Regions from separate parts of the Pseudomonas sp. YA1 genome, predicted to be linked through region 1. Evidence: predicted binding sites of a transcription regulator. Region 1 holds the regulator's gene; each other region holds the start of a gene.
The links. Region 1 encodes LexA, which represses DNA repair genes until DNA is damaged. Its sites were predicted from a motif close to CTGTNTNNNNANACAG; they were not measured.
Positions count from the first base shown of each region.

Region 2: recA (recombinase RecA) is a predicted target of LexA. The motif match lies at 3,354-3,369, and genes of this name have one in related genera.
Region 3: imuA (translesion DNA synthesis-associated protein ImuA) is a predicted target of LexA. The motif match lies at 4,468-4,483, and genes of this name have one in related genera.

Region 1 covers NZ_JBZWBG010000003.1:107,835-114,497, forward strand. The annotation lists gene AC4OR5_RS04775 (DUF6586 family protein) at 1-331, shown strand, start outside; gene AC4OR5_RS04780 (hypothetical protein) at 537-770, shown strand; gene sulA (SOS-induced cell division inhibitor SulA) at 792-1,277, opposite strand; gene lexA (transcriptional repressor LexA) at 1,289-1,903, opposite strand; gene psrA (transcriptional regulator PsrA) at 2,135-2,836, shown strand; gene nagZ (beta-N-acetylhexosaminidase) at 3,038-4,036, shown strand; gene AC4OR5_RS04805 (S-methyl-5'-thioinosine phosphorylase) at 4,048-4,785, shown strand; gene AC4OR5_RS04810 (CsiV family protein) at 4,831-5,460, opposite strand; gene mfd (transcription-repair coupling factor) at 5,471-6,663, opposite strand, start outside.
Region 2 covers NZ_JBZWBG010000002.1:189,460-196,122, reverse strand. The annotation lists gene mutS (DNA mismatch repair protein MutS) at 1-1,492, opposite strand, end outside; gene AC4OR5_RS03250 (TolB family protein) at 1,618-2,625, opposite strand; gene AC4OR5_RS03245 (CinA family protein) at 2,773-3,279, shown strand; gene recA (recombinase RecA) at 3,413-4,453, shown strand; gene recX (recombination regulator RecX) at 4,459-4,920, shown strand; gene AC4OR5_RS03230 (LOG family protein) at 4,942-6,012, opposite strand; gene AC4OR5_RS03225 (MBL fold metallo-hydrolase RNA specificity domain-containing protein) at 6,095-6,663, opposite strand, start outside.
Region 3 covers NZ_JBZWBG010000024.1:1,494-8,156, forward strand. The annotation lists gene dnaE2 (error-prone DNA polymerase) at 1-2,381, opposite strand, end outside; gene AC4OR5_RS27055 (Y-family DNA polymerase) at 2,357-3,772, opposite strand; gene imuA (translesion DNA synthesis-associated protein ImuA) at 3,780-4,385, opposite strand; gene pigA (biliverdin-producing heme oxygenase PigA) at 4,637-5,236, shown strand; gene AC4OR5_RS27070 (hypothetical protein) at 5,354-5,674, opposite strand; gene vreA (TonB-dependent outer membrane receptor VreA) at 5,840-6,556, shown strand; gene vreI (RNA polymerase sigma factor VreI) at 6,553-6,663, shown strand, end outside.

The DNA.
Region 1 (6,663 bases):
CTACCGTCTGCCGCAGGCTGCCGCTCCTCGCGTGGATGCATTGCTGAATGCCGAAGTGCTGGCGGCCGCGCCCAGCCCCGAGCTGGCTGAGCTGGTGGAGTTGGCGTCGCAGCCGGAAACCTGGCTGGGCCAGTTGCTGGGCGCCTACTCCGAGCTGTTCCTGCCGCCGCGACCGACCAAGGCAGCGAAGATCGACCCCAGCACACCGTTGATCGTTGCCGTGAGTATCGACGAAGACGCCCCCTTGCTTTCTCGCGAAACCCTCGAGGAATGGCGGCAGTCGCTGAAGCAATTGGTCCTGCGTTTTCGCGAGAGCCTGACGGAGCTGTAACGCCGTCGTCATTCGCCGATCAGCGGTAGGAAATTTTCCTACCGTTCCACTCGGTTGATTTGCCAGCAAAAAAATTTAGCGGATGCCGTCCGGGCGCTCTGGAACCGCCGTTACAGGCGCGAGAGCGGAACCGGAAGGCGGATGCGGGCTAGGGATGCACTGGATGGGCTGTTACAATGTCGCGTCTTCGTAGAGAGCGTCTGTCATGCCAACATCCTTCCTTGAAATCGTAGAAATGCCCGACGGGCGCATCGTGCTGCGTCGCGCCGATGACGAGGAGGCGTTGGTGACCCTGGAGTTCTCCGGGGACGCGAAGAATTTCCTGCAAGGCCAGCATGTCGAAGTGGCCAAGGCCATGTTCAATGTCGGCGTGCAAATGGCCGGTCGTCTTGCCGAGGGCGAGATGGAACACGACGAAGGCCCCCGCGTCCTGCACTGAACGCTGTCCCCCGCCGTTTTTTCAACCCAGACGAATATTCAGGCTCTGTGCTTGGCCCAGTTGGGCGGCGCGGGACAGTTGCTTGCGCGCCGCCCGGCTCAGCGGTTCCAGCCAACTGACCACGGTGTGGCTGCGGCCCAGGCGCAAGGCCTCGCAACTGAGCGCCAGGGCAGCGGCGTTGTCCTTTGCCTGCAGTAGCAGGATGCGCTCGCGGTTCAGGCCGGCGCGGCGCAGCCATTCATGGGTCAGGCTCGCCGGCGGAGCGATCAGGGTCAGCCAGCGGGCATCCTGTTCCTCGCTGAGCTCGCGGAGAATCGGTGCGAGCAGGGTCAGGCAGTGCCCCGGCAGGCCGCTGAGCGAAAGTTCGCTAAAGGCAGCGGGTTCCTCGATGGAGGCGCTGGAAGGGCTGTCGATGACATCGTCGAGCAAGGGAGCGCCGTTGCTGGCCCAGAACGCTTCCTGGAACAGTGGCAACTGGGCGCTGGGCAGCGAGTGGGAGGTCTGCATGGTATCTCCTGTCAGCGTCGGATCACGCCGACGCTCAAGCCTTCGATGATCAGTTCCTGCTCCTTCAGATCGACTTCGATCGGAGCGAACTCAGGGTTTTCCGCCAGCAGCCAGACCTTGCTGCCTTCGCGCTTGAAGCGTTTCACCGTGACCTCCTCGCCGATCCGCGCGACCACCACCTGGCCGTTGCGCGCTTCGCGGGTGACGTGGACGGCCAGCAGGTCGCCGTCGAGGATGCCGATGTCCTTCATGCTCATGCCGCGCACGCGCAACAGGTAGTCGGCGCGAGGATTGAAGAAGGCGGGATTGATCCGGCAGGATTCCTCGATGTTCTGTTCGGCGAGGATCGGTGCGCCGGCGGCGACCCGTCCGATCACCGGCAGGCCCTCATCGTCGTTGGCGGCATGCGGTTCGAAGCCGGGAATGCGGATGCCGCGAGAGGCGCCCGGAGTCATTTCGATGGCGCCCTTGCGTGCCAGCGCCTTGAGGTGCTCCTCGGCGGCGTTCGGCGACTTGAAGCCGAGTTCCTGGGCGATTTCCGCCCGGGTCGGCGGAAAGCCGTGGTCTTCCAGGCAGCGCTTGATGAAGGAGAGGATCTCGGCTTGGCGGGGCGTCAGCTTCTGCATGTCGTCGCTCTGTGTTTTTATCCAGTGACTGGGATTATATACAGTGAGTGAGGCGTGGCAATGATTTTCCGCATGACATTTCGTCCTGCGTCACGATGAAGTTGGCCAGTGTCTTGCTTCCGTTTTTCGGGACTTCTCTGTAATTTTCCTGACTGGTGCGTCATCTGCCGCTTGACAAGGGATGTGGCTGAAACGTATGTTTCAAACAAGTGTTTGTCAGGCGGAGAAACCATGGCCCAGTCGGAAACCGTCGAACGCATTCTCGATGCGGCGGAACAGTTGTTCGCGGAAAAAGGCTTCGCCGAAACCTCGTTGCGTCTGATCACCAGCAAGGCCGGGGTCAACCTGGCGGCGGTGAATTATCACTTCGGTTCGAAGAAGGCGCTGATCCAGGCGGTGTTCTCGCGCTTCCTCGGGCCATTCTGCGCCAGCCTGGAAAAGGAGCTGGATCGTCGCCAGGCCAAGCCCGAGGCCCAGCACGCCACCCTGGAGGACCTCCTGCACCTGCTGGTGTCCCAGGCGATGGCGGTGAAGCCGCGCAGCGGCAACGACCTGTCGATCTTCATGCGCTTGCTCGGCCTGGCCTTCAGCCAGAGCCAGGGGCACCTGCGCAAGTACCTGGAAGAGGTCTACGGCAAGGTCTTCCGGCGCTACATGCTGCTGGTCAACGAGGCGGCGCCGAAGCTGCCGCCCATCGAGCTGTTCTGGCGCGTGCACTTCATGCTCGGCGCGGCCGCCTTCAGCATGTCGGGGATCAAGGCCCTGCGGGCGATGGCGGAAACCGATTTCGGCGTGAACACTTCCACCGAGCAGGTGATGCACCTGATGGTGCCGTTCTTCGCCGCCGGCATGCGCGCCGAGAGCGGCATCGACGATCCGCTGCTGGCCGGGGCGCAACTGCGCCCGCGGAACAAGACGCCCGCCAAGGCCTGATCGCAGACGGCGCCCGAGGGCGCCGTTTTCCTTTCTCCTTTCTCTGTGCTCCGGGCGGAACTCCATGCGCCGGGCCGGCTCCATTGGCAGGCGCGCGGTACTGCCTCGGGGCTTAAGTCTTTCTGCCGGGTGCAGTACAGTGTGCGCTGTCTGAGGCCCGTGACGGCGGGCTTCGCTGATTTCCAGGCCATAGGACTCTTCATGCAAGGCTCTCTGATGCTCGACATCGGCGGCACCTGGCTGACCGCCGAGGACCGCCAAATCCTGCGCCACCCCGAGGTGGGCGGGCTGATCATCTTCGCTCGCAACATCGAGCATCCTGCCCAGGTTCGCGAACTGTGTGCGGCCATTCGCGCCATCCGTCCCGACCTGTTGCTGGCCGTCGACCAGGAAGGAGGGCGCGTGCAGCGCCTGCGCCAGGGATTCGTGCGCCTGCCGGCGATGCGCGCGATCGCCGACAACCCCAATGCCGAAGAGCTGGCCGAGCACTGTGGCTGGTTGATGGCGACCGAGGTGCAGGCGGTCGGCCTCGACCTGAGTTTCGCGCCGGTGCTGGATCTCGACCATCAGCGCAGCGCCGTGGTCGGTAGCCGCGCCTTCGAGGGCGACCCGGAGCGTGCCGTGCTGCTCGCCGGCGCCTTCATTCGCGGCATGCATGCCGCCGGGATGGCCGCCACCGGCAAGCATTTTCCCGGTCACGGCTGGGCCGAGGCCGATTCCCATGTGGCGATTCCCGAAGACGCGCGCAGTCTCGAGGAAATCCGGCGCAGCGACCTGGTTCCGTTCGCCCGCCTGGCCGGACAGCTCGACGCGCTGATGCCGGCCCATGTCATCTATCCGCAGGTCGACCCGCAGCCCGCCGGCTTTTCCCGGCGCTGGTTGCAGGAGATCCTGCGCGGCGAGCTGAAGTTCGACGGGGTGATCTTCAGCGACGACCTGTCGATGGCCGGCGCCCATGTGGTCGGCGACGCCGCCAGCCGCATCGAGGCCGCCCTGGCCGCGGGCTGCGACATGGGCCTGGTGTGCAACGACCGGGCTTCCGCCGAGCTGGCCCTGGCTGCCCTGCAACGCCTGAAGGTGACCCCGCCGTCGCGCCTGCAACGCATGCGCGGCAAGGGCTACGCGAATACCGACTATCGCCAGCAGCCGCGCTGGCTGGAAGCACTGTCCGCGTTGCGCGCCGCGCAACTGATTGATTGAGGGAGCTGTCGATGAGTGTCTACGCGATTATCGGAGGAACCGGCCTGACCCAGCTGGAAGGGCTGACGCTGAGCGAGTCCCTGCCGATCGAAACGCCGTATGGCGCGCCGTCCGCGCCGCTCCAGCGTGGCCGCTACGCCGGGCGCGAGGTGCTGTTCCTGGCGCGTCACGGTCATCCGCACCGCTTCCCGCCGCACCAGGTGAACTACCGCGCCAATCTCTGGGCGCTGAAGCAGGCGGGTGCCGAGGCGGTGATCGCGGTGAACGCGGTGGGTGGCATCCATGCGGCGATGGGAACGGGGCACCTGTGCGTGCCGCACCAGTTGATCGACTACACCTCGGGACGCGAGCACACCTATTTTGCCGGCGATATCGAGCATGTCACCCATATCGACTTCAGCCACCCCTATGACGAGCCGTTGCGCCAGCGCCTGATCGAGGCGTTGCGTGCGTTGGGGCTGGCGCACAGCAGCCATGGGGTCTACGCCTGCACCCAAGGGCCGCGCCTGGAAACGGTGGCGGAAATCGCCCGGTTGGAGCGGGACGGCAACGATATCGTCGGCATGACCGGCATGCCCGAGGCGGCACTGGCCCGCGAGCTGGACCTGCCCTACGCCTGCCTGGCGCTGGTGGTCAATCCCGCGGCGGGGAAGTCGGCGGGGATCATCACCATGGCCGAAATCGAACAGGCGTTGCACGATGGCATCGGCAAGGTGCGCGAGGTGTTGGCGTGGGTCCTGGCCGGCTAGGCGGCCATCGCAACGAAAAAAAGGCCGCTATTGCGGCCTTTTTCGCTATTGCGCAGGAGGTGCGGCGTCGAAACCGCCTTCGACGGGAGGCGCGTCCGCCGGTGCCTGCTGTTCTTCCATTTCCATGGGATTGGGGGCGGCGGGACGGGCGCCGACCGGCACCACCTTGATCAGGATGCCCAGGCTCGGATGATCGAGATAGGTCAGTTCGCCATTCTTCAGCCGCGTGCCCTGCCTGATGTGCTGGCTGCCGGCGAGGAAACCGTCGTCGCCGAAGCGATTGACCCAGAAATCGGCCTCCATGTCGACGAAGCGCACCTGGCTGAGGGTCAGCGTACCTTCCACCGGGAAATGATGATCCTGTTCCTGGCCTTCGCTGAGGGCGATCTTCACCGGGGTCTCGCCGATGTCCTGGCGCCAGGCCTTGTGCAGCAGCACGGTGTAGCCGTTGTCCTGGCTGAGCTTGGCGAGCTGGTTGTCGAGCGCGGTGGCGCGCAGGGCGTCGCTGGCCAGCGGCTGTGCGCCGGTGGCCCAGTCGTCCGGCGCCGGCTGGCTGGACGGCACGGCATCGCCGGCCTGGCGGAACACCACCAGTTCCACCTGGTAGGGACCGCCGGCGAATGCCGCGGGGGCGGCCAGTGAGAGCAGCAGGGCAAGGCAACGGAACAAGCGCATAGGCTAATCCTTAGGTGGTTTGCGGTGTCAGGCGCTCGAACAGCGCCTCCAGGGTATTGAAGCGTTCTTCCGGTCGTTCCATGGGCACCTGGAAGCGGAACAGGGTTGCGCCTTCGAACTTGTAGCGGTTCGGCTGGCCCTGGATCAGCTTGATCAGTACCAGCGGGTCGACCTGGGTATCGGCGGCGAATTCTATACGACCGCCCTGCGGTCCGGCATCGACCTTGAGGATTCCAAGTTTTTCCGCCTGCAGCTTCAGTAGGGTCAGGCGCATCAGGTTCTTCGCCGGATCGGGCAGGAGCCCGAAGCGGTCGATCATCTCCACCTGCAACTCGCGCAAACCTTCCTCGTCAGGGGCGTTGGCGATGCGCTTGTAGAGGATCAGCCGGGCATGCACGTCGGGCAGGTAATCCTCGGGGATCAGCGCAGGCACCCGCAGGTTGACCTCCGACCCACCGCCCAGCGGCTGCTCGAGGTTCGGCTGCTCGCCCTTGCGGATGGCCTTCACCGCCCGTTCGAGCATTTCCATGTAGAGGGTGAAGCCGACCGCCTGGATCTGCCCGCTCTGGCCGTCGCCGAGCAACTCGCCGGCGCCGCGGATCTCCAGGTCGTGGGTGGCGAGGACGAAGCCGGCGCCCAGGTCCTGGGCGTTGGCGATGGCTTCCAGGCGTTTCTCGGCGTCCGGGGTCATCTGTCGGCGCGGCGGTGTCAGCAGGTAGGCGTAGGCCTGGTGGTGGCTGCGACCGACGCGGCCGCGCAACTGGTGCAACTGGGCCAGGCCGAACTTGTCGGCGCGCTCGATGAGGATGGTGTTGGCGCTGGGCACGTCGATGCCGGTCTCGATGATGGTCGAGGCCACCAGCACGTTGAAGCGCTTGTGGTAGAAGTCGCTCATCACCTGTTCCAGCTCGCGCTCGTGCATCTGTCCGTGGCCGATGCCGATGCGCGCCTCCGGGACCAGTTCGGCGAGGTCGCGGGCGCACTTCTCGATGGTCTTCACTTCGTTGTGCAGGTAGTACACCTGGCCGCCGCGCAGCAGTTCGCGGAGCAGCGCTTCCTTGATCACCGCGTTCTGCTGCTCCATGACGAAGGTGCGCACCGACAGGCGGCGCGCCGGCGGCGTGGCGATGATGGACAGGTCGCGCATGCCGGAGACGGCCATGTTCAGGGTCCGCGGGATCGGCGTGGCGGTGAGGGTGAGGA
Region 2 (6,663 bases), on a different contig from region 1:
CGGCGCCTTTCAGGGTCTGCCGGCGGATGTAGTCGGCCGGCGCCTGTTCGGCCTGCACCCGTGGCAGCTCGATGAAGTAGCCATGGATGCGGTTGTAGCCGACCTTCAGGTTGGGCAGGCCGGTGCGGGCCTTCTCGCGCGCTTCCAGGTCCATCAGGAATTGCCCGGCGTTTTCGCTCAGCGCCTGCAGCTCGTCCAGCTCGGCGTCATAGCCGGTCTTGATCACGCCACCGTCGCGGATCACCGCCGGCGGGTTGTCGATGATCGCCTTGGCCAGCAGTTCGGCGAGTTCGGGATAGGTGCCGATGGTGGTGGCCAGCGCCTGCAGGTGCGGCGCTTCCAGTTCGGTCATGGCGTTCTGCAGGTCCGGCAACGCCGCCAGCGCGTCGCGCAGGCGCGCCAGGTCGCGAGGGCGGGCGTTGCGCAGGCCGATGCGGGCGAGGATACGTTCGAGGTCGCCGATTTCCTTGAGCTGCGGTTGCAGGTTCTCGAAGCGATAGCGTTCCAGCAGGCAGGCGATGGACTCCTGGCGGGCTTCCAGCACCGCGCGGTCACGCAGCGGACGGTTCAGCCAGCGGCTCATCAGGCGGCTGGCCATGGCGGTCTGGCAGCGGTCGACCACCGATTGCAGGGTGTTCTCGCGGCCACCGCTGAGGTTGATATCCAGCTCCAGGTTGCGGCGGCTGGCGCCGTCGAGGATCACCGTGTCATCGAGGCGGTCGTGGCGCAGGTTGCGCAGGTGCGGCAGGGCGGTACGCTGGGTTTCCTTGGCGTAGGCGAGCAGGCAGCCGGCGGCGCCGATGGCCAGGGTCAGGTTCTGGCAGCCGAAGCCTTTCAGGTCCTGGGTGCCGAATTGCTGGCAGAGGCTCTTGTGCGCCGAGTCGCGATCGAAGTCCCACGGCGCGCGGCGACGTACGCCGCGGCGCTTCTCCGCCGGCAGGCCCTGTGGCCAGTCGTCGGGAATCAGCAGCTCGGCCGGGTTGAGGCGCTCCAGTTCGGCCAGCAGGGTTTCCCAGCCTTTTATCTCCTGGACGCTGAAGCGGCCGCTGGTGATGTCCAGCACGGCGAGGCCGAACAGGCGCTCGTCGCCGAGGATTGCCGCCAGCAGGTTGTCGCGGCGTTCGTCGAGCAGCGCCTCGTCGCTCACCGTGCCGGGGGTGATGATCCGCACCACCTGGCGCTCCACCGGTCCCTTGCTGGTGGCCGGGTCGCCGATCTGCTCGCAGATCGCCACCGACTCGCCGAGCTTGACCAGCTTGGCCAGGTAGCCCTCCGCCGAATGGAAGGGAATGCCTGCCATCGGGATCGCCTTGCCGCCGGACTGGCCGCGTGCGGTCAGGGTGATGTCGAGCAGCTTGGCGGCCTTCTTCGCGTCCTCGTAGAACAGCTCGTAGAAGTCGCCCATGCGATAGAACATCAATTGGTCGGGGTGCTGATGCTTCAGTTTGAAGTACTGCTGCATCATTGGCGTGTGCTGAGAGAGGTCGGTCATACGGGCCTTCGGAAGCGGGCTTTGGACGGTGCAAAAGAGGGCAATGTTAACCCGATTCACCGGCCTGTGTCGGGTCCGTTCGGAACCGGCGCGGACCCTCAGGTCCGCGCCTGTGCGGGCTGCTTTCAGCGTGCCGCGGTATAGCTGGCGCCGAGCTTCTGCCGACCGTCGGGCAGGTTGATCTGCGCCGGGTCGAGACGCCAGACCCGCGCCGCGGCGATGTCGCCGAGGAGCAGGCTGTAGGTCGGGTCGAACGAAGTGCTGGAGAAGATCAGGTAGTCCTCGTTCACCGGCGCGGCATCGGAATTGTCGCCCTGGCAGTGGTTGAGCGGCAGGATCGCCGGGGTGCCGGGCGGGCTGTTGGGTACGACCATGGCCAACTGGTCGTTGCCGGCCGGCTGGGTACGCGAGAGGAAGTAGGCGGTGTAGTCGCGTACCACCGGGTAATAGTCGCGGCCCCCCGCGGCCGGGGTGGCGAGGGGGTTGACCTGGCCGTTCTCCAGGTTCCTGCGCACCACCCGCAGGCTGTCGCCGGCTCCTGTCGCGTAGACCACGTACTTGCCTGAGGGGGTGAGGAACGGCATCGACTCCTCGGTGCTCCAGCCGTCGCTGGTCACGGCTTTCCAGGCGCTCACGCCGACGCTGCCATCGCCATTGAAGACCAGGGTGGCGAGGCGGATGTCGCCCTCGTGCTTGAGCACGACCTGGCGGCCGTCGAAGGAGAACTTCGGGTCCTCGTTGCGACCGCCGATGGCCGCGGTCAGGTTGCTCGGCGCCTGGGTACCGCCGATGGCCCAGGCGAACACGTGCCAGGCGCCATTCTGGCGGCCCATGAAGGTCAGGTAGCGGCCGTCCGGGGAGAAATGCGCATTCATCGGGTCCTCGATGTTCCAGCCGGGTTGGTTGAGCTGGCGGGTGCTCTTGCTCTTGAAATCGTGCAGGTAGAGGTTCGAGGAGCCGTCCCCGTACTCCATATAGCTGTGGTAGACCAGGCGCCCGCCGAGCGCGGGCAGGCTGCTGGCGGGTTGCAGGGCCAGGTTGGCGGTGCAGGCCGCATGGGCGGGGAGGCTGGCAACGGGGGAGAGGAGCAGGGCGAGGGACAGCAGGGAGACCTTGAGTGGCGCTATGTTCATGGGGTGCCTTTCCTTGGACGGTGATGGAGCACGCATGTTCGCGCATTCGCTGCCTTCGCGCGGTTGCGCTTGTCCGAAAGCTGCTTCTGAATGGAAAAGCCGATGGTGTAGGGTAGTCCCTTTCCGTTTCTACCCTGGAGAACAGTGATGACCCTGATGGAGTCCGACCTGACCGCACTGGCCGCCCGCCTCGGCGAAAGCCTTCGTTACCTGGGCGAGCAGGTCAGCACGGCGGAATCCTGCACCGGTGGCGGCATCGCCGAGGCGATCACCCGCATCCCGGGGAGTTCGGGCTGGTTCGAGGCTGGCTACGTGACCTACTCGAACCGCCAGAAGACCCTCCAGCTGGAGGTGCCCGAGTCGCTGTTCCCGGCAGTCGGCGCGGTCAGTCGGGAAGTGGTCGAGGCCATGGTGCGCGGCGCCCAGCGGCACAGCGGAGCGCGTTTCGCGGTGGCGGTGAGCGGTGTCGCCGGGCCCGACGGTGGCTCGCCGGAAAAGCCGGTAGGCACGGTCTGGCTGGCCTGGGCCGACGGCGAGCGGCTGGTCAGCGAGCGCTGCCAGTTCAACGGCGACCGCGACGCCGTGCGCCGGCAGACGGTGGCGACCGCGCTGACCGGCCTGCTGCGCATGAGCAACGGCGAGAACCCGGGCTAGCCGCGCCTGCGGGCAACCGTTCGGAACATTCTTCCCGTCGGGGGTAGGCGAGCGACTTGCCCTGTGGAATAATACTGTCTACTTATACAGTTGTTCGTGGCCGTCCGGCCGCCCTGACTTCGCGAGGACTTCAATGGACGAGAACAAGAAGCGCGCCCTGGCCGCGGCCCTGGGACAGATCGAACGCCAATTCGGCAAGGGCGCGGTCATGCGCATGGGCGACCATGAGCGCCAGGCGATCCCGGCCATCTCCACCGGCTCCCTGGGCCTGGACATCGCCCTCGGCATCGGCGGCCTGCCCAAGGGCCGGATCGTCGAGATCTACGGTCCGGAATCCTCGGGCAAGACCACCCTGACCCTCTCGGTGATCGCCGAGGCCCAGAAACAGGGTGCCACCTGTGCCTTCGTCGACGCCGAGCACGCGCTCGATCCCGACTATGCCGGCAAGCTGGGCGTCAACGTCGACGACCTGCTGGTCTCCCAGCCGGACACCGGCGAGCAGGCCCTGGAAATCACCGACATGCTGGTGCGCTCCAACGCGGTCGACGTGATCATCGTCGACTCCGTGGCCGCGCTGGTGCCCAAGGCCGAGATCGAAGGCGAGATGGGCGACGCCCACGTCGGCCTGCAGGCGCGCCTGATGTCCCAGGCGCTGCGCAAGATCACCGGCAATATCAAGAACGCCAACTGCCTGGTCATCTTCATCAACCAGATCCGCATGAAGATCGGCGTCATGTTCGGCAACCCGGAAACCACCACCGGCGGTAACGCGCTGAAGTTCTACGCCTCGGTCCGCCTGGACATCCGTCGTACCGGCGCGGTGAAGGAAGGCGACGAGGTGGTGGGTAGCGAAACCCGCGTCAAGGTGGTGAAGAACAAGGTTTCCCCGCCGTTCCGCCAGGCCGAGTTCCAGATCCTCTACGGCAAGGGCATCTACCGTACCGGCGAGATCATCGACCTGGGCGTGCAACTGGGCCTGGTCGAGAAGTCCGGCGCCTGGTACAGCTACCAGGGCAGCAAGATCGGCCAGGGCAAGGCGAACGCCGCCAAGTACCTGGAAGACAATCCGGAGATCGGTTCGGTGCTGGAGAAGACCATCCGCGACCAGCTGCTGGCCAAGAGCGGTCCGGTGAAGGCTGACGCCGAAGAAGTGGCTGACGCCGAAGCCGATTGAGGCCAATGGCGACCGTGCTCGATACGCCCGTCGCCGTGCGGCGGGCGGCCATGGATCTGCTGGCGCGCCGTGAGCACGGGCGCGCCGAGCTTTCCCGCAAGTTGCGCCAGCGTGGCGCGTCTGCCGAGTTGATCGATCCCACCCTCGACCGCCTGGCCGAGGAAGGTCTGCTCGACGAATCGCGCTATCTCGAAAGCTTCATCGCCAGTCGCGCCCGCGGCGGCCATGGGCCGTTGCGCATTCGTGAAGAACTGGCGCAACGCGGCCTGCCGCGTGCCGATATCGAAAGGGCGCTGGGTGCCTGCGAGGTCGACTGGAGCGCGCAATTGCGTGAGGTCTGGCGACGCAAGTTCGCCCGCCTGCCGCAGGACGCCAGGGAAAAGGCCCAGCAGGGCCGCTTCCTGGCGTACCGGGGTTACTCCATGGAGTCGATCAGCCGCCTGTTGAACGGCCGCAGCGACGATTGAGCGCGTGCCGGACCGGCAGCTTCAGTCCCAGTTTTCCGGCAGGTTGATGTAGTCCAGCAATTCCCGCAGACGCCCCTGGTCGCGCCCGTTGAACACGAAGGCGAGGCGGGTCAGGTTGCGGAACTCCGGTTCGTCCTGTTCCTGCTCGCTGTAGGCCTGCTGCTGGAAGCCGCCGCTCAGGCAGAGGCTGGCGAAGTGTTCGTGCAGGTGCGCCAGCGCGGCTTCGTTCAGGGCGTGGTTCAGGCGAATAACGAACGTGCCTTTCAGCCAGCGGCTGGAGTGGAAGTTGCGGTAGAACTGGGCGATTTCCTTCACCGCGTCTTCGGCCGAATGCACCAGGCGCATCAGGCGCATGTCGGCCGGCAGGATATAGTGATTCTCCAGCAACTGTTCCTGCATGAACTCCAGGGCGTGTTCCCAGTAGCGGCCGCCCGGCTGGTCGAGCAGCACGATCGGCACCAGCGGGCTCTTGCCGGTCTGCACCAGGGTCAGCACTTCCAGCGCCTCGTCGAGGGTGCCGAAGCCGCCGGGGCAGAGCACCAGGGCGTCGGCTTCCTTGACGAAGAACAGCTTGCGCAGGAAGAAGAAGTGGAACGACAGCAGGTTGCCGCTGCCGTCCACCGTATGGTTGGCGTGCTGCTCGAAGGGCAGGGTGATGTTGAAGCCCAGGCTGTTCTCCAGCCCGGCGCCTTCGTGGGCGGCGGCCATGATGCCGCCGCCGGCGCCGGTGATCACCATCAGGTCGTAGCGGGCCAGTTCCTCGCCCAGCTTGCGCGCCAGGGCATAGACCGGATGTTCGACTGGCGTGCGCGCCGAGCCGAACACGGTGACCTTGCGCCGCCGCTTGAACTGCTCGAGAACGCTGAAGGCGTGCTCCATCTCGCGCAGGGTCTGCAGCATGATCTTGGCGTCCCAGCGGTTGCGGTCGGCCTGGGCCATGCGCGTCACGGTGAAGAGCATCTCGCGGTAGAGCGCGAGATTGGGGCTGTCGCCGGGAGCCGCAAGGGCCGCCAGTTCGTCGACCTTCCGCGCCAGGTCGGTGCCGCTGGTCTGGAAGTGCCGGGAAAGATAGTCATCGGCTTCGTAGGGCATTCGCATACTCCTTCTACCACCACCCTGTACAGGCGGTCATCCGCATACTGCCACGGACTGCGTGACAGTTGCGGACGGCGGCTCAGATCTCGATGCGTTCGCCGGGCTCGGGTATCTCGGCATCCCAGTCGAGGCGCTCGCGGATCGCGCCCCGCAGCGCTTCCATCTTTTCCCGCTCGCCATGTATCAGGTATAGCGCGGGACGGTGGGCGAAGTGAGCGACCCAGTCGAGCAACTGCGATTGCCCGGCGTGGGCGGAGAAGCCGCCGAGGGTATGGATCTGCGCCTTGACCGCGATGCGCTGGTGGAACACGCGAACCGCGCTGGCGCCGTCGACGATGTTGCGGCCCAGGGTGCCGCGCGCCTGGAAGCCGGGGAATACCACATGGCATTCCGGGCGCCAGAGGTTGTGCTTGAAGTGATGGACGATACGGCCACCGGTGCACATGCCGCTGCCGGCGATGATGACCGCGCCGCTCTTGATCCGGTTGATCGCCATCGACTCGTCGGCGCTGCGGGTGACGCGCAGGACCGGCAGCCATTCCTCCAGGCGGGTGGTGCCGGTGCCGCGGATGTACTCGCGGTCGCGGTCGTCGAACTCGTTGCTGTGGCGCAGGTAGATGCCGTTGGCGCGGGCGGCCATCGGGCTGT
Region 3 (6,663 bases), on a different contig from region 1:
TGGCCGAACGGCTCCAGGCTGCAATCCCAACCGCTGTGGCGGACATCCACCGGGCGTGTCTGCAGGGCGTGGCGGCGGGCGTCCTGGAGCAACTGGTCGGGGCTGTAGAAGCCCATCGGCCAACTGTTGATCAAGGCGCAGGCGAAGGCCGCCGGCTCGTGACGCTTCAGCCAACTGCTGGCGTAGGTGAGCAGGGCGAAGCTGGCGGCGTGGGATTCAGGGAAACCGTAGCTGCCGAAGCCTTTGATCTGCTCGAAGATGCGCGCTGCGAAGTCGGCCTCGTAGCCGTTGGCGAGCATGCCCCGGGTCAGCCGCTCGCGGTGGTGTTCCAGGCCGCCATGACGCTTCCAGGCGGCCATCGAGCGACGCAGTTCGTCCGCCTCGCCCGGCGTGTAGTCGGCGGCGACGATCGCCAGTTCCATGACCTGTTCCTGGAACAACGGGACGCCCAGGGTTCGTTCGAAGACTTCCTCCAGTTCGGCGGACGGATAGGCCACCGGCTCTTCTCCGTTTCGCCGGCGCAGGTAAGGATGCACCATGTCGCCCTGGATCGGCCCTGGGCGGACGATGGCGACCTGGATCACCAGGTCGTAGAACTTCTGCGGGCGCAGGCGTGGCAGCATGGCCATCTGTGCGCGCGATTCGATCTGGAACACACCGATGGTATCGGCGCGGCTGATCATTTCGTAGGTGGCCGGGTCTTCGCTCGGGATACTGGCGATGCTCAACCGCTTGTCGCCGCGCAGCGCGTGGATCAGGTCGAAGCTGCGGCGCAGGGCGCTGAGCATGCCCAGGGCGAGGACGTCGACCTTGAGCAGGCCGACCGCGTCGAGATCGTCCTTGTCCCACTGGATCACCGTGCGTTCGGCCATGCTGGCATTCTCCACCGGGACCAGGGTGTCCAATGGCTGCTCGGAGATGACGAAGCCGCCGGGGTGCTGCGAGAGGTGGCGCGGAAAACCGATCAACTCGTCGGTCAGGGCCAGCACCCGGCGCAGGATCGGACTCTGCGGATCGAAGCCGGCCTCTTCCAGGCGTTCGGCGCTGGGGGCCTGGTCGCTCCAGCGACCGCAGCAGTTGGCCAGGACGTCGACCTGCTCGGGCGGCAGACCCAGGGCCTTGGCTACGTCGCGCACCGCGCCGGCGCCGTGGTAGGTGCTGACCACCGCGGTCAGCGCCGCGCGCTGGCGTCCGTAGCGTGTGAAAACGTACTGGATGACCTCCTCGCGGCGCTCGTGTTCGAAATCCACGTCGATGTCCGGTGGTTCGTTGCGCTCGCGGGAAAGGAAGCGCTCGAACAGCAGGTTGGTCCGGTCCGGGTCCAACTCAGTGATGCCGAGGGCGAAGCACACTGCCGAATTGGCCGCCGAGCCGCGGCCCTGGCAAAGGATTTCCCGGCCCCGGGCGAAGGCGACGATGTCCTGCACGGTGAGGAAATAGCTTTCATAGCCCAGTTCGGCGATCAGCTCGAGTTCTCTCTCGATCTGCTTGCGGACCTTGGCGCTCGCGCCGTTCGGCCAGCGCCTGGCGATGCCCTGTTCGGTGAGATGGCGGAGCCATGACGCCGGGTCGTGTCCGGCCGGTACCAATTCGCGTGGATACTGGTATTTCAGTTGTTCCAGATCGAACCGGCAGCGTTCGGCGATCTTCAGGGTTTCCGCCAGCAGGGCTTGCGGGTAGATACCCTGCAGGGCCTCCAGGGTACGCAAGTGGCGTTCCCCGTTGGGGAAGAGATAGGCGCCGGCCTCGCTGACCGGCAGATGGTTGCGGATCGCTGTCATGCAGTCCTGCAGGGCTCGCCTGCCGCGGGCGTGCATGTGGACGTCGCCGCAGGCCACGGGTGGTAGCCGGAGATGCGAGGCGAGCGCGAGCAGTTTGTCCAGGCGGGCATCGTCATCGGCGCCGCGATGCAACTCGATGCCCAGCCAAAGGCGCTGGGGGAAGCGTTCGCGGAGCCAGGCTGCCTGCTCGTCCTCATGGTCGTTCGGCAACCAGATCGCCAACAGGCCGGCGAGCGGCTGTTGCAGGTCTTCGCGCAGCAGCCGGTAGTGGCCCTTGTCGGCTTGTCGCCGGCCGCGGGTGATGAGGCGACAGAGGTTCTGGTAGCCCTCCAGGTCCTCCGCCAAGAGGACCAGCTTGGGCCCCTGTTCGAGGCGGATTTCGCTGCCGACGATCAGTTGTACCTGATGCTCCCGCGCCGCCTGCCAGGCCCGCACGATACCGGCCAGGCTGCATTCGTCGGTGATCGCCAGGGCCCGATAGCCCAGGCGCGCTGCACGGGCGAAGAGTTCCGCGGCGCTGGAGGCGCCGCGCTGGAAGCTGAAGTTGGACAGGCAATGCAGTTCGGCGTAGGCGCTCATGCGAACCAGCCATGCAGCCACAGCGGCCCTTCGCTGCCGACCTCGCGATAGACCCAGGCACGTTGTCCGCTGCGGGTTTCCACCAGGTAATAGTCGCGGCGGATGTCTTCGCCATCCCACCAGCCCGACTCGATCCGCTCCGGGCCGGCCAGCACGGTGGGCAAGGCCTCGCCGAGGGGGCGTGGCTCCGCCAGCAGCCAGCCGGGTCGGAGACCGCAGGCTGCCGGCGATTGCGCCCTGTCGCAGCTGTGCGGCCGCCAGCTTCGCTCCGGACGGTGTTCGGCGACGGCGCTCAGGCCCTGTACCGCCTCGTCGCCCAGCCGCGCGCGCAGGCGTTCCCGCAACTGTTCCCAGCCGAGATACTGCTGTGGGCGCTCGTCGAACAGTTCGCGGTGCTGCGGCGTGAAAGGAGGCAGCTCGCGGGCCTCCAGGCGCACGGCATGCACGGGGGCGGGCAGTTGCAGCTGTTCGAGACGGCTGCGGGTCAGTTCGAAGAGCATGGCCGCCTCGCGTTCGGCGCTGAGCAGGCCGACCGTGACCTGGCTGTCGGCGCGCCCGTGATGCTCCAGATGCAGGGTGAAGCGCTGCACGCCGCTGTCGCGTCCGGCGAGAAAGGCGGCGAGATCGGCGCTCAGCCGTCGCAGGGGGAAGAGCAGGGCCTGGTGCGATTCCACGTCGAAATTGAGTTCGATGCGCAGGTCGAAGGTGTCCGGCGGCCGGTAGTGCTCCAGCGCCAGTGGGCTGCGGCCGCAGAGGCGGTCGATGTGCAACAGCAGTTCGGCCGGGAAGCGACGGGCCAGGGCGGCGCGCGGCAACTCGAGGACCTGGCGCAGATGGCGCAGTCCCATGCGTCCGAGGGCGACGGCCAGCTCCCGCGAGAGTCCCAGGCGGTCCAGCGGAAGGGCGGACAACTGGCGTTGCAGCGCTGTCTCGTCCTCGATGGCCAGGCCGTCGTGGCTGTTCGCCAGGGCCCTCGCCGCCACCGGGTTCGGCGCCAGGCACAGGCGATGGCGGAAGCCCAGCGCCGTGAGTTCCTTGCGCAAGCGGGCCTCGAAGCGTGGCCAGGGGCCGAACAGGGCAAGGCTGGACTGCACTTCCAGCAGCAGCGCGCGCGGATAGTGCAGGCTGACCTGCGAGCTGAAACCGTAGGCCCAGGCGGCGAGGAAGGCCTGCCAGCGCTCCACGGCGGCGAGGTCGTATTCCGCCGTGGCGAAGTCCCGGCTCAGGGCCTGGGCGGCGATCAGCGATTGACCGGGCTTCAGGCCGAGCGCGCGTGCCGCTGGGTTGACCGCCTGCAACTGCCGGCGCTGCACTGGGCCGCCGAGCAGCGCCAGCGGTGCGTCGGGATTGCTCCGTTGACGCAGCGCGCTGTCCATGGCCAGTTGCGGCAGGAGAATGCAAGCCCAGAGCATGGCCGCCTCATTGCCAGGCGCTGGCTGGCAGGGCGGTCGCCGGCGCGAGGCCGCCCCGGCACTTGAGGATGCGCAGGCGTGGGGGGCGGGTTTCGATGCACAGGCGTAGCGCTGCCGGCGAAGGGTTGACCGCTTCGCGCAGGGGACGATAGGCGAAACCCAGGGCCTGACCGCTTTCGGCGGCGACCTGGAGGCGGCGCAGGGCGCGGTCGTCGGCCTGTTGCGGCCAACACAGCACAGCGGCGCAACTGCCCGAGCGCAGGCACTGTTCGGCAGCCCACAAGGCGTCGCGTCCGCTGGCCTGCAACAGGACTAGGTGGCGCAGGTCGACCGCGGCGGCCAGCCAGGCCTGCGGATAGGGTACGTAGGGTGCGCCGACCAGTACGACGCGACGTTGCGCCTGGGTCAGGCGAGCGAGGGTCGGCATCAGTAGTTGCAGTTCGCCGACACCGTCGCGGGCATGGAGGATTTCGCTCAGGGCATGCTCCGGCCAACCGCCGCCGGGTAGCAGTGCGTCCAGGCGCGCATGCCCGGTGGGCAGGGAAGCGCCGGCCGGCACGGCGGACTGGCCTTTCCAGATCCTACGTGCGTCGAGCAGCGCACTCAGCGCTATGCCATTGCCTCGTCCGGCGACGGCTGCGGGTGGGGTGATGTCGGCTACGGATGAAAGGGAGGCCAAGGAAATAACTCGAATACTGTATGTAAATACAGTATTTGCTGTAGTCCTTTTCTGGTCAATGGCAGTCGGTCGGCATCCTTTCATGTGACACTGAGATTCAATAACGAATATAATTGAGAATCGTTATTGATCCTGGGCACGCTATGTCGGCCCAGTGCGTTCCGTCCCTCGAAAGGAATTCCCCTATGGATGATACCCTGGCCCCTGAATCCACTCGGCAAAACCTGCGTTCGCAACGCCTCAACCTGCTGACCAACGAGCCGCACCAGCGCCTGGAGAGCCTGGTGAAGAGCAAGGAACCCTTCGCCAGCCGGGACAATTTCGCCCGCTTCGTCGCCGCCCAGTACCTCTTCCAGCATGACCTGGAGCCGCTTTATCGCAACGAAGCGCTGGCCCGCCTGTTCCCCGGCCTGGCTTCCCGCGCCCGCGACGACGCCGCTCGTGCAGACCTGGCGGACCTCGGCCATCCGGTGCCGGAGGGCGATCAGAGCGTGCGCGAGGCCGACCTGAGCCTGGCCGAGGCACTGGGCTGGCTGTTCGTTTCCGAAGGTTCGAAGCTGGGCGCTGCGTTCCTGTTCAAGAAAGCCGCCGCGCTCGAACTCGATGAGAACTTCGGCGCCCGCCATCTGGCCGAGCCGGAAGGCGGCCGCGCGCAAGGCTGGAAGAGCTTCGTGGCGATCCTCGACGGCATCGAGCTGAACGAGGAAGAAGAGCGCCTGGCCGCCAAGGGCGCCAGCGATGCCTTCAATCGTTTCGGCGACCTGCTGGAGCGTACCTTCGCCTGAGGGGCGTTCCTTGTCCTTTGATCGGCGGCCAACCTCGCCGACGACGATTGCCCCGGCCTGGTTGCCGGGGTTTTCTGTCTTGCGCCGCCGGCCAGGAACGCGGACCTGCGGAGGCCCTTAGCGAGGCGGCCGCTGCGCTTCCACTGAGTTGCCGAACGAGGTGCCCAGGCGAATGCGCGTCGCCGATTGGTTGTACAGGCCGAGCTGGTTTGGCGGACGCCGGACGATGGCGGCGGAATCCAGCTCCTGTTCGCGGCGGGCCCTGGCCGCGCTGTCAGGATCGGCCATCTGCTGGCTCAGGCATTCATAGGACAAAGCCTGGTAGCCGTTGACCTCGGTGTTGATGCAGTTCGCCGGCGGCGTCGGCTCGTCGGCCAGGGTGGCGTTCATGGCCAGGCCCAGGATCAGGGCCGGCAGAACCTGCGATGAACGGTGCATGGCGATTCTCCCGCGCTGGGATGGTGGTTTCCCGCTTATACGGCAATCGGTGAAAACATGTCACCGCAGGTACCGTCACACCACAGTCACACAGTGCCATCAGGATGTCCCTCCTGGGTGATGGCCATCTGGCCTGAACCGGGTAGTTCGGACTGGAATCCGTTGATGTCGATCCTCGGGGTGGCAAGGTCGTGCGCAGTGTCGTTGCTCGGTCTCGGCATGCTGCTGCCGGCGTCCGGCGCCGTGCCGGGCGATGGCGGCAGGCCGCCGTTGCGCCTGGCGGTGCACGCGTTCGATATTCCTCCGCAGAGCCTGGCATCGGCGCTGGTGACCTACAGCGGGGTGACGGGAATGGCGGTTCTGGTGGATGGCGAACTGGCCCGTGGACGGCGCTCGGCCCGCTTGCAGGGGCGCTTCACCGCCAGCGACGCCCTGACCCGACTGCTCGGCGGAACCGGCCTGATGGCGCGCTACACCAGCCAGGAAGCGTTCACCCTGCTGCCGGCGCAGGCCGTCAGGAACGCTGCGCCGCTGCCGGCAGAGATGCCGAAGGTCGAGCAGCCGCTGGATCGGCGCTACGCGGGAGCGGTCCAGGCGGCGCTGGAAGAACAGTTGTGCCGGTCGCCGCGCACTCGTCCGGGTACCTATCGCGCGGTGCTGCAACTCTGGATCGGTCGCTTCGGCGAGGTTCGCCACAGTCGCCTGCTCGGCTCGACCGGCGACCCGCAGCGGGACAGCGCCCTGGTGGAAAGCCTGCGCGGCGTGCGGGTGATGCAGGCGACGCCCGCTACGCTGGCCCAGCCGCTGACCATCCTGTTGCTGCCGAAGACGACGGGCAAGGCCATGGAATGCAAGCTGACGGAGGGAGTGGGAGGGTCATGAGCGATTCGCGGCAAAGCGCGATGGTGAAGCTGTTCCTCGCCTCCTACGACGACTTCAAGGCGCGCCTGAAACGGCGCCTGGGCTCCGAGGACCTGGCGTGCGACGTG